Regions from separate parts of the Buttiauxella agrestis genome, predicted to be linked through region 2. Evidence: riboswitches for the same ligand, from Rfam matches in the RefSeq annotation. Region 2 holds a riboswitch; the other holds the start of a gene.
What was found. A riboswitch is a leader RNA that binds a small molecule or an ion and turns the genes downstream of it on or off. The one in region 2 is predicted to bind thiamine pyrophosphate.
Positions count from the first base shown of each region.

Region 1 (5,899 bases), 850 kb from region 2:
GGATAACGACGTGCCGCTGGCACAAGGACGTGAAATAAAGACCATCTTTATTGGTGGCGGTACGCCGAGCCTGCTGTCAGGCGAGGCGATGCAGACGTTGCTGGACGGGGTGCGTGCGCGCTTGCCGCTGGCGGCCGATGCGGAAATTACCATGGAAGCAAATCCCGGAACGGTAGAAGCAGACCGCTTCGTGAGCTATCAACGTGCGGGTGTGAACCGTATTTCTATCGGCGTGCAGAGTTTTAGCGAACCGAAGCTCAAGCGTCTGGGCCGTATCCATGATTCAGGCGAAGCGAAGCGTGCAGCTAACCTGGCGAGTGGATTAGGACTGCGCAGCTTTAATCTGGACTTGATGCACGGCCTGCCGGATCAATCGTTGGAAGAAGCTCTGGACGATTTACGCCAGGCGATTGAACTGAACCCGCCGCATCTCTCGTGGTATCAGCTGACGATTGAGCCGAATACCTTGTTCAGCTCCCGCCCGCCAAAACTGCCGGACGACGACGCGCTGTGGGATATCTTCGAGCAGGGCGACAAACTTCTGACCGCTGCGGGCTACCAGCAATATGAAACCTCGGCCTACGCGAAACCGGGTTATCAATGCCAGCACAACCTGAACTACTGGCGCTTTGGCGATTACCTTGGCATTGGCTGTGGCGCACATGGCAAAGTGACGTTTGAAGACGGACGCATTATGCGTACCGCGAAAACTCGCCACCCTCGCGGTTATATGGAAGGCAAATACCTCGACAACCAGCACGATGTCGAACAAGCCGATAAGCCGTTCGAGTTCTTTATGAACCGTTTCCGTTTATTGGAAGCCGCACCGCGCAATGAATTCAGTCTGTATACCGGGCTTGATGAATCTGTGATTCGTGCACAGCTAGACGAAGCGATTGCGAAGGATTATTTGGTTGAGACAGAAGATTTTTGGCAGATTACCGAGCACGGTAAGCTGTTTTTGAATTCGCTGTTAGAGATTTTTCTGGCCGAATGATTATCTGGCGGATGATTCTACGATTATCCGCCATTATTTCAGCTTAAATGTTCTTCACCCGACTGGTCAGAATCAACGCGAACACCGACAGCCCGGCAATTAACCAATATACCGAATAGTGCCCAAAACTTTCCGCCAGCGCGCCTTGTAAAACCCCTGCCAGAATCACGCCCGTCGAAATACTGTTGGTGAAAAGCGTGGTCGCCGAACCCGGTCTGCCAGGCATTAAATCCTGGAACCACAGCATTCCGATACCCGCGACAATCCCGATAAACACCGCGTTAAATAGCTGAAGCAGCAGCAAAGCAGTACGGCTATGGAACAGAATCAGCCCGACGTAAAACAGCACGCCAGCCGAGACAGCAATCACCATCATGCGACGTTTACCGAAGCGCTTCACGTAATAACCCGCCAGGATCATCGCCGGGATTTCCAGCCCTGCGGCGGTGCCCATCAAAAGCCCAGCCAACGATTCGGGCAGCCCTAAATCACTGCTGACCCACAACGGCATGTCGATGATATACATGGTGTTGCAGGTCCACATCAGCATCGAAGCGATAAACAACAGACGGACGTTTTTGTCTTTCCAGCCGCTGACCTGGGTAAGCGCCACATCTGCCGGTTGCTCAATCCTTGCGACCGAAGGAAGTGCGAAGAAAATTAGCGCCAGCGAGATAACAAAAATTCCCGCAGCGATAAGAAACATAGTGGTAAAGCCGTAATTTAACGCGAGCATAAACGACAGCGGCGGGCCAATAACCCAGGCGAGCGAGAGCTGCGCACGCATTATCGAGCTGAACATCACCACTTCACGTGCTGAGTTATCGGCATATTCACGAGCAAGGGCAAATATTTGCGGCATCGCGGTGTTGGCAATCGACGCGAACATGACGCCAACGGTGATTAACGTCAGGTAATGACGGTTAAAAGCAAAAAGCACACAGTTTGCTACGGCCATCACGCAACAAACCATAATCAGTTTGCGACGATCGCCCTGGTTATCTGAACGCTTCGCCAGCGCCAGGCTGACGAGTATCCCGGCTATCGCATTGACGGTATAAAACAGGCCGACCCAGAATGGGCGCACCTCGACTTCGCGACTTAAAAACAGGCTAAGAGTGGGCGCCTGGAGTGCTCCCGCAATCCCCATCATGAAAGCCACAATCATAAATGCGGCATAAACCGGATTGAGGCGGCGTCCTTTGGTCAGAAACCAAATCATGCAGAAATTCCTTTTGTTCGAGCGCTCACTGGGTGTGCAAAACGTAAACTATACCTTAATGACGGGTATAAAAAAGCCAGCAGTAACAATCTGCTGGCCAGGTGAACATCACCAATTCTCAGTCACACATGTCTCAACGAGTCAGTACTTCACGGTCACGGAAGTTGTCACCTCCCACTGCATTAAGTCCTCAAGCATCCTTAGACGTTGCGATGCTGTCAGGCGAGCCAGCCATCCAGCAGAAACACTTTGGGTTGCGGTAAAATACTGTTGATAAAACTTAACCACTGGCGACCGTTTCATATGTACCTCCTCGCTTTCAACGTTGATGATTATTGGCGTAATATGAGGAAAGTTAAATTGATGAGTTTCTGACAGGAGTTCCTCTTTTATGAGTTCGAGTCGTCTGCAACAACAATTCATCCGCCTGTGGCAATATTTCGAAGGTAAACCGCAGGATACAACGTTGAATGACCTGGCCTCGCTGCTGAATTGCTCCCGCCGCCATATGCGCACGCTACTCAGTGCGATGCAGGAAAAGGGCTGGCTGAGCTGGAAAGCGGAAGTCGGACGCGGCAAACGTTCGCAGCTCGAATTTCTCTACACGGGCCTCGCACTCCAGCAACAGCGGGCAGAGGATCTTCTCGAGCAGGACAGAATTGATCAACTGGTGCAGATCGTTGGGGATAAAGCCGCAGTGCGCCAGATGCTGATCTCCCACCTCGGACGCAGCTTCCGGCAGGGGCGACATATTCTGCGCGTTCTTTACTATCGTCCGCTGCTAAACCTGTTACCAGGCTCGGCTTTACGCCGTTCAGAAACGCATATTGCCCGGCAAATTTTCAGCGGCTTAATCCGCATAAATGAGGAAAATGGGGAACTGGAAGCGGATATAGCTCACCACTGGCAGCAAATATCCCCATTACACTGGCGTTTTTATTTGCGTCCAGGCATTCATTTCCACCATGGCCGCGAGCTGGATATGCTCGATGTCATGACCTCTTTGCAACGGATTAATGCGCTACCGCTCTATTCTCACATCACCCAGATTAGCTCCCCAACCGCCTGGACACTGGATATTACGCTCTCACAGCCGGATAACTGGCTGCCGTGGTTGCTTGGCAGTGTCAATGCGATGATTCTGCCGCGTGAGTGGCAAACGCTGGACAACTTTTCCCGCCAGCCAGTCGGCTCCGGCCCCTATTCCGTCGTGCGTAACAACACCAACCAACTAAAGATCCAGGCCTATGATGATTACTTTGGCTATCGCGCATTAATAGACGAAGTGAATTTCTGGGTGCTGCCGGAAATTGGTGAAGACGTCAGTTGTGCGGTGCAATTATCGGGAATGCCTGACAGCGAGAAAGCGGTTGAAAGTCGCCTGGAAGAAGGCTGTTACTACATTTTATTTGATAGACGCTCGCAATCCGGCAGCCATGAACAAGTGCGTCGCTGGTTGAGCCATGTGCTGGCACCTATTCACCTGCTTTATAGCGCGGGCGAACAAAACCAGCAGTATTGGTTCCCGGCATACGGCTTATTGCCACGCTGGCACCATACCCGACCGCAGCCGGTAGTCGAAAAACCCGCAGGGCTTGAGTCCGTAACACTGACGTTCTATCGCGACCACGTTGAGCACCGGGTTATCAGTAAAGTGATGGAACAATTGCTGGCACGCGTAGGCGTAAAACTGGTGGTGCAAGAAGTCAGTTATGAAGAGTGGCATCAGGGCGATGCCGAAAGCGATATCTGGCTTAACAGCGCCAACTTCACCCTGCCGCTAGAATTTTCACTCTTTTCGCATCTCTATGAGGTGCCGCTCATTCAAAAATGTATTGCGATTGACTGGGAATCCGATACCCGTAAATGGCACAACGGCGAGCTTTCACTGCCGGAGTGGTGCCAGAAGCGCGTTGAGAATAATGACATTTTGCCGTTAATTCACCACTGGCTGCGCATCGAGGGACAACGCAGCATGCGCGGCGTGAGGATGAACACGCTCGGCTGGTTTGACTTTAAATCGGCCTGGTTTGCGCCGCCGGAACCTTAATACTTTCGATTCATTCACAGAATCATTACAATGCTCGCGTTCTCAACGGGGTGCTAAGACGAAAGTCTGGCTGAGATAATACCCGTCGAACCTGATCCGGATAATGCCGGCGAAGGGATTTGAGGCTCTATTCTCAAATATCCTTTGCCACCCCTAATTCCAAGAGGTGCAAAGTGTTCAAAAAATTCCTGCCGTTACTGGCACTCATCGCCGCCCCGGTTTTTGCCAAACCCCTGCTGACTGTTTACACCTACGACTCCTTTGCCGCCGACTGGGGTCCAGGCCCTGCGGTGAAAAAAGCCTTTGAAGCTGACTGCAATTGCGAGCTGAAATTCGTCGCACTGGAAGACGGCGTCTCTTTGCTAAATCGCCTGCGCATGGAAGGGAAAAACACCAAGGCTGATGTGGTGCTGGGCCTGGATAACAATTTGCTGGAAGCGGCTGCGCAGACCAAACTGTTTGCCACCAGCAATGTTGATAGCAGCAAACTGAAAATCCCTGGCGGCTGGAACAACGACACGTTCGTGCCTTTCGACTACGGCTATTTCGCTTTCGTCTACGATAAAAACAAACTGAAAAACCCGCCAAAAAGCCTGAAAGAACTGGTCGAAAGCGACCAAAAATGGAAAGTGATTTACCAGGATCCGCGCACCAGCACGCCGGGTTTAGGCCTGCTGTTATGGATGCAAAAAGTTTACGGCGACAAAACGCCTGAAGCCTGGGCGAAACTGGCGAAGAAAACCGTCACCGTCACCAAAGGCTGGTCTGAAGCATACGGCCTGTTCCTGAAAGGCGAAGGTGATTTGGTGATGAGCTACACCACGTCACCGGCGTATCACATTATCGAAGAGAAAAAAGATAACTACGCAGCGGCAAATTTCAGCGAAGGGCATTATTTGCAGGTCGAAGTCGCTGGCCGTCTGGCTTCCAGCAAGCAGCCTGAACTGGCTGAGAAATTCATGAAATTTATCACCTCGCCAGGTTTCCAGAACACCATCCCAACCGGCAACTGGATGTACCCGGTAACGGACGTGAAATTGCCAGAAGGTTTTAACGGCCTGGTGAAACCGCAGACCACGCTGGAATTTAGCCCGCAAGACGTCTCTTCCCATCGCGCCAGCTGGATTAGTGAATGGCAACGCGCCGTCAGCCGCTGATCCCCGGCTGGCTGATTCCAGGGCTATGCGCCGCTACTCTCGTGGTAGCCGTAGCCCTGGCGGCTTTTCTGGCGCTGTGGTTTAACGCGCCGCAAACCGATATCCGTGCTCTGGTGCAGGATAGCTATTTGTGGCACGTACTGCGTTTCTCGTTCTGGCAAGCATTCCTCTCCGCTGCCCTTTCGGTATTTCCGGCGATTTTCCTCGCCCGCGCACTTTACCGCCGCCGTTTTCCGGGGCGGCTCGCGCTGTTACGCCTGTGCGCCATGACGCTGGTTTTGCCAGTGTTAGTGGCCGTGTTCGGGATTCTGACGGTTTACGGCCGCGAAGGTTGGCTGGCCTCATTGTGCGCCTGGCTGGGCATTGAATGGGTTTTCTCGCCATATGGCCTTAAGGGCATTTTATTAGCTCACGTCTTTTTTAACCTGCCGATGGCGACGCGTTTGCTGCTTCAGGCGCTGGAAAATATCCCC
Region 1 covers NZ_UIGI01000001.1:747,728-753,626, reverse strand. The annotation lists gene hemW (radical SAM family heme chaperone HemW) at 1-997, shown strand, start outside; gene DY231_RS03680 (sugar efflux transporter) at 1,041-2,219, opposite strand; gene sgrT (glucose uptake inhibitor SgrT) at 2,361-2,522, opposite strand; gene sgrR (HTH-type transcriptional regulator SgrR) at 2,611-4,269, shown strand; TPP riboswitch at 4,306-4,405, shown strand; gene thiB (thiamine ABC transporter substrate binding subunit) at 4,443-5,426, shown strand; gene thiP (thiamine/thiamine pyrophosphate ABC transporter permease ThiP) at 5,402-5,899, shown strand, end outside.
Region 1: it holds a riboswitch for thiamine pyrophosphate, as region 2 does, so the genes downstream of both, thiB (thiamine ABC transporter substrate binding subunit) here and thiM (hydroxyethylthiazole kinase) in region 2, are expected to answer to the same signal.

Region 2 (5,899 bases):
CACAGCGTGTCAGGCTTTTTACCGCGCAACACAACTTGCTGCGAAAAGCCACGCGCCTCTTTCAGCGAATACTCAAACGTGTTGTTAATCTGCGTGCCGTAGCCTCGGGAACGCGTCACCACCCCTTCATCTTCCAGCGTCTGCATCGCTTTGCGCACCGTTATGCGCGAAACGCCGGTCAACTGACTGAGATCTCGCTCCCCCGGCAGAATATTCCCTTGCGGCAAAACACCGCTGCGTACGGCCGATTTCACCGTTTCGGCGAATTTCAAATACAGCGGCGTGTTGTCGGCCTGCGAAAACCGCTGGACGAGTTGTTCAATGAGCTGAAGGTGAACCTGTTCCATGTCGCGCAAATGTCCGGAAGATAAGGTGAAACCAGTATAACTCAATGGTCTTATACAGGTATTACCTCGATTACCACCATTGGTGAAAATGATGCACCGGTCCAGTTCCGTTGCCCACTTCCAGCGAATCTGCCTGCTCTAACGCCTGAGATAGCCACGCTTTAGCCGCCGAAATCGTCTTCGGCCAGTCCAGATAGCGCGGATAAAGTGCGGCAAGGGCCGCAGAAAGCGTACATCCCGTACCGTGAGTGTGGCGAGTCTGGACGCGCGGAGCGGTAAAACGCTGCCCACCGTCACGGGTAAATAACCAGTCCGGGCTTTCGGCGTTATCAAGATGGCCGCCTTTCATCAACACCGCTTTGCAACCCATCCCCAGCAGCGCATCACCCTGCTCCTTCATTTCTCGCTCATTTTGGGCATGAGGCGCATCCAGCAGCGCGGCGGCTTCAGGCAGATTCGGTGTGATCAGCGCCACTTGCGGCAACAGCCGACGACACAGGCTATCGACCGCAGAGGGCGCAAGCAAGGGATCACCACTTTTCGCCAGCATGACCGTATCGAGTATCACGTTTTGCGCATGGTAAAAAGCCAACCGTTCAGCCACCGCTTCGACGATATCAGTTTCAGCCAGCATGCCAATTTTAATGGTATCGATACGCACATCACTGAGCACTGAATCAAGCTGGGCGGCGACAAACGCCGGTTCAATGCGATAAACAGACTGCACGCCGCGCGTGTTTTGCGCCACCAGCGCGGTGATCACGCTGGTGCCATACGCACCCAGTGCCGAGAATGTTTTCAGGTCAGCCTGAATGCCCGCGCCCCCGCTCGGGTCAGTGCCAGCAATAGTCAATGCGTTAATACGTTTTTGCCCTTTCATGCCAGAGCCTCCGCATTGAGCCCGTAAAGTGCGTCAAGAAACGCCGGGACAAAACTGCCAGGACCGCGACTCACGGCAATCGCCTGTTCACCGGCGAATTTCATAAACTGGCAGGCGGCAGCGACGTTATCCAGCCTTGACCCTGGCAGCGAACAGCAAGCGGCAACCACGGCGGAAAGCGCGCAACCGGTGCCGACCACGCGCGTCATCAACACGCCGCCGCCCGCAACGCTCCAGGCGTTTTCGCCATCGGTGACGTAATCTTCCTCGCCGGTGACTGCCACCACCGCGCCAGTAAGCTGTGCCAGTTTAAGGGCGGCGGGTAATGCAGAAAGTGCATCGTCAGCGCTATCTACGCCACGGCCTGCGGAATGCTCCCCCGCTAATGCTAAGATTTCTGAAGCATTACCGCGGATTGCGGCAGGTTTTAGCGCGAGAACTTCGCGTGCAAATCGGGTACGAAACGCCAGAGCGCCGACGGCAACCGGATCGAGTACCCATGGCGTGGATGATTGATTCGCGGCGTGAATGGCGGCCAGCATTGCGCGGCTGCTGTCGGCGGTGAGTGTCCCGATATTAATCAGCAATGCACTGGCAATGGGGGCAAATTGCGCGGCCTCTTCGGGCTCAATGACCATAGCGGGAGCCGCGCCAATGGCGAGCAGCACGTTGGCGGTAAAACTCTGCACCACATCATTGGTCATGCAATGGACTAAAGGGGGAGTGCTGCGTAAGTTATGTAAAACCGAGGCGGCGCAGTGGCCGGGTAGCAGGTCAGGTTGCATCTTGTAAGCTCCTGCCTGGCGTGAAGAAGAGATGACCGGGCAGGCATCTGACTTCCCTACGCTGGCATTATCCAGATCAGGTGGTACGGGTATTTCTCAGCCTTCACAAAGAAGGGCACCCCGAGTCATTGATAAATCATACTTTTGCGTTCACAAGAATAATGCGCGCGACAGTGACTGTAAACCGCCTGTGCTGCCAGAGGTTAAGCCAGCGACGTTAACTTTTTGAATTGCCGCCATTCATCGCGGGTTATTTCCCAAAGCTCCGAATCCATTTCACCACTCACATATTGCGATTTTTCGGTGCAGATAAGCCGCATACCGTGACGGATGGAAAGGTTTTTGGAACGGTCATTGGCGACGGCCTTTGGCGCGCGTAACACGTCTTTCTCGAGTGTTTCAAACCAGAAATCATTCACTCCACCGCAGGCCTCACTCATCAGGCCCTGTCCTTGCCATTCCGGGACTAACCAGAAACCACGGTTGTTATCTGGAGTATCCATCAGACAAATTAGCCCAATTAATTCCTGCGGATTTTCTTTACGCCGAATGGACCAGAACCAGCCCTTTCCTTCTTTTACCGCAGGCAGCGCAACATTATCGACATAATGTTTTGCCGCGCCAGGTGGATAAGGCCATGGAACAGTAGAAACCAGGTAACGCACAATCTCCCAGCGCGGAAATACGTTTTGAATTTGCTCGGCATCTTCCGAACGAAGTGGCCGGAGGATCAATCTCGGTGTGATTATTTCCATACTGTTACCCTTTCTTCACGCTGTATTGTTTAGAGTAATTTATACATAAAATTAATAGCGGGCATCAACAAGTAATTAACATTTTTAGCAGGGTGTAACTTTCATGCGCAACAGTTATAGCTTTGTGAATATAACAGGAGAATGTCATCATCGAATTATATTATTATAATGACAATCACATATTCACAAGCATTAAAAACATTTAACCAATAAAAACAACATTCATAGCAAAGAAACAACAAGTAATCTTCGCGCAGGTCTATATTCCAATTGACTCGCACAAGATTCCATATGAAATTAATACCCACAAAACTGTTGAGCGTTGGTTTATTAAAAACATGATATTCTAAAATATCTTATATTGGGCAGCGCGCGTTTATTAATCAAATTTAGGGTTTTACGCTAAAAAATATGGTTTTATCAGCAAGTATTCAACAGCACATTAAAATATGTGTCACATTTTTCTTTTTATATTCGCTTGCTGCGAAACTGGGTCATCGTGTTGAAATAGTTGGGATACCGCTACGGTTTTATGACCTGACCTTACCCATCGTTACAGCATTGCTGATTTTATACCATCGCAGGGCACTCCCGACGTTAGCCCTGTTTGCCCTTTACAGTTTTTACCACTATCCATTGTTTGATTACCTGAGTATCGCTGCACAGTTGAGCAGTGCTTTAATCTGTGTCACGCTCTATTTTTGTGCAACGGGCAAACGAGGCATGGTCAGTTTTGGGCGCAGTCGCCTCTCTGCGCAACGCATATGTTGGCTCATTTGCCTTAATAGTTTTACATTTACCGTGCTCTACCAGTGGTTACTGCTCAAATTTCGTTTTATCTCAGCTTCTGATGAAAACATATTTAGCGTTATCACGCTGATCAATATTCAATGGATGTTGACGTCCTGTATTACAGGTGTCCCATTTTGCTATTTACTTTTCCGCACCTGCTACAAACCCTCATGGTTTTTAAGCTATTTGCGCCAGTTAAAAGATTTGATTGTTAATGGGCCACATGCAATAAGTCAGCTAGTATGGGCAATGCTTTTAATTGCTATTATGTACTGCATGATTACAACAAGAAATGACATTTTAATATTTACTGATTATTCCATAGTATTACTATTACCCGTAATGCTTTGGGGCTCAATCCGATTGGGCCATGCACTCATAAACCCATTATGGGTTTTCATGCTCATTTTGTTAGGCTATTACACTGATAATTATATATCGATAAAAAATGAATTTACGGTAGAGCACTATATCGGCCATCTGGCGCTTGCATCATCAATGATTGCCATATTTTCTCTGACTATTGTCCTTGTTGGTGTACTGGCAACACGCATTCTTAACTACATCAAACATCTTAAGCGCATCTCGTTATCTGAACCTCATACCGGCCTGCCCAATTTACAAGCGCTTAAAAAAGATCTCATACAGTATCCGAACGCAGGGTTATGTACCGTGCAGTGCCCGGAATTAAACTCTTTAACACAAGCTCATGGTATTGCTTTCCGCTTTGAATTTGTTAAAGCCGTGGTTGCATACTTAACACCGCTGCTTAAGGGGTATGACAATATTTATTACAGTCCTGGATATGGTATTTTCCTGCGTCTGGACAATATGAATGAAAGTCTTATCGACTCTTATTATAAAGCCATGACTTCGTTTCGTTTTTCCTGGGGGGAGATGGAGTTAGGGTTAAACTTTGGCTTATCCTGGATGCGTTACGATAACAACATCCCCAATCTTTCGTATGTTGTCGGGCAACTCAATGCCAGCACTTTCGTTTCGCTGCAAAATGGCAAACCTGAAAACCTGAATATGAATGAAGCTGGCGATAGCGCTGTCAATCCAGCGGTGATACGCCACCTGTTGCAGCAGTCAATAGACCAAAAATCATTTGTATTACTGGCGCAGCCTATCGTCTCCACGAGCAGTTCCGACAGATATCAAGAAATCCTGATACGGATTAACACGGGGAATAATAATTTACTTTTCCCGAATACCTTTTTGCCCTTTGCAGAAGAAGCCGGCCTGCTCGCAGAAGTGGATATGACGGTCATAGAGCAGACGTTTCGTTTTATGCACTCTCTGGGGTCATCCCAACCGGACAGTCGTTTCTCGATAAATCTTACCCCGCAGTCGCTGATAAAATCTGATTTCCTCGACAGGCTTTTCACTTTATTTAACACCTGGTCAATTCGCCCGGAACGTATCATCTTCGAAATTATTGAATCAGATATTATCGATAACTTGAATGCTGCAAATGTATTACGAGAGTTGCGTAACCAGGGTTGTAAGATTGCAATTGATGATTTTGGGACCGGTGCCTCCAGTTATTCTCGCCTGAAAAACTTAGAAGCAGATATTCTTAAAATAGATGGTTCATTTGTCCGCAATATTGTTGCTGAAAAGTTCGACCATTTTATCGTGATGTCTTTTTGCGAAGCCGCGAAATTCAAAAATCTGGAAGTTGTCGCGGAATTTGTTGAAAGCGAAGAAATTAAAAAAATGCTCATCACCATGGGTGTGGGTTGGCTTCAGGGCTATCATACCGGCAAACCTGTTGCTATCGAATCCCTTCGCAACTGATTTTCCTGCATTTTTCATACCAGGAATCCCCCTGGTATTGAGTCATCCTCAGCGACATGTCGATTAAGTCTCAAGTTATTCAGTTTGCCTGTTAACTTCATTACCATCGCCCTTCGTTCTATTTCTCAATGAGAGATCTTATGCTTACAATTGCGATACGCGAAAAAAATAGCCATTTCACTCACGGTATAAAAATTATCGTTGCAAATGTGTGCCAACACCTTAAAAAAGATTTTTGTTTTTTATCTCCCGAACACCATCATTGCGCCGATATTTTATTTTTGTCTTTGGATGATAATTGGGTGACTGCTGATTGCTATCAAATGCCTAAAGCAACAAAGTCTCAACGAATTATTCTCATTTGCCGCCAAAAAGAACATCAGAATCTAATGTTTCGGCCATGTTTGTATATGTTGCCGGTTATCTTCAGAGAAGATGAAATTGATGAAATAACCCGCAAAATAACCTGGTGGATTGAACCGTCCAGACATGGGAAAAACACCGTTGCGATTCCTGCCGGGATTTGCCAATACTGCA
Region 2 covers NZ_UIGI01000001.1:1,595,885-1,601,783, reverse strand. The annotation lists gene DY231_RS07595 (GntR family transcriptional regulator) at 1-347, opposite strand, end outside; gene thiD (bifunctional hydroxymethylpyrimidine kinase/phosphomethylpyrimidine kinase) at 418-1,227, opposite strand; gene thiM (hydroxyethylthiazole kinase) at 1,224-2,012, opposite strand; TPP riboswitch at 2,049-2,145, opposite strand; gene DY231_RS07580 (GNAT family N-acetyltransferase) at 2,216-2,767, opposite strand; gene DY231_RS07575 (sensor domain-containing phosphodiesterase) at 3,179-5,362, shown strand; gene DY231_RS07570 (LuxR C-terminal-related transcriptional regulator) at 5,503-5,899, shown strand, end outside.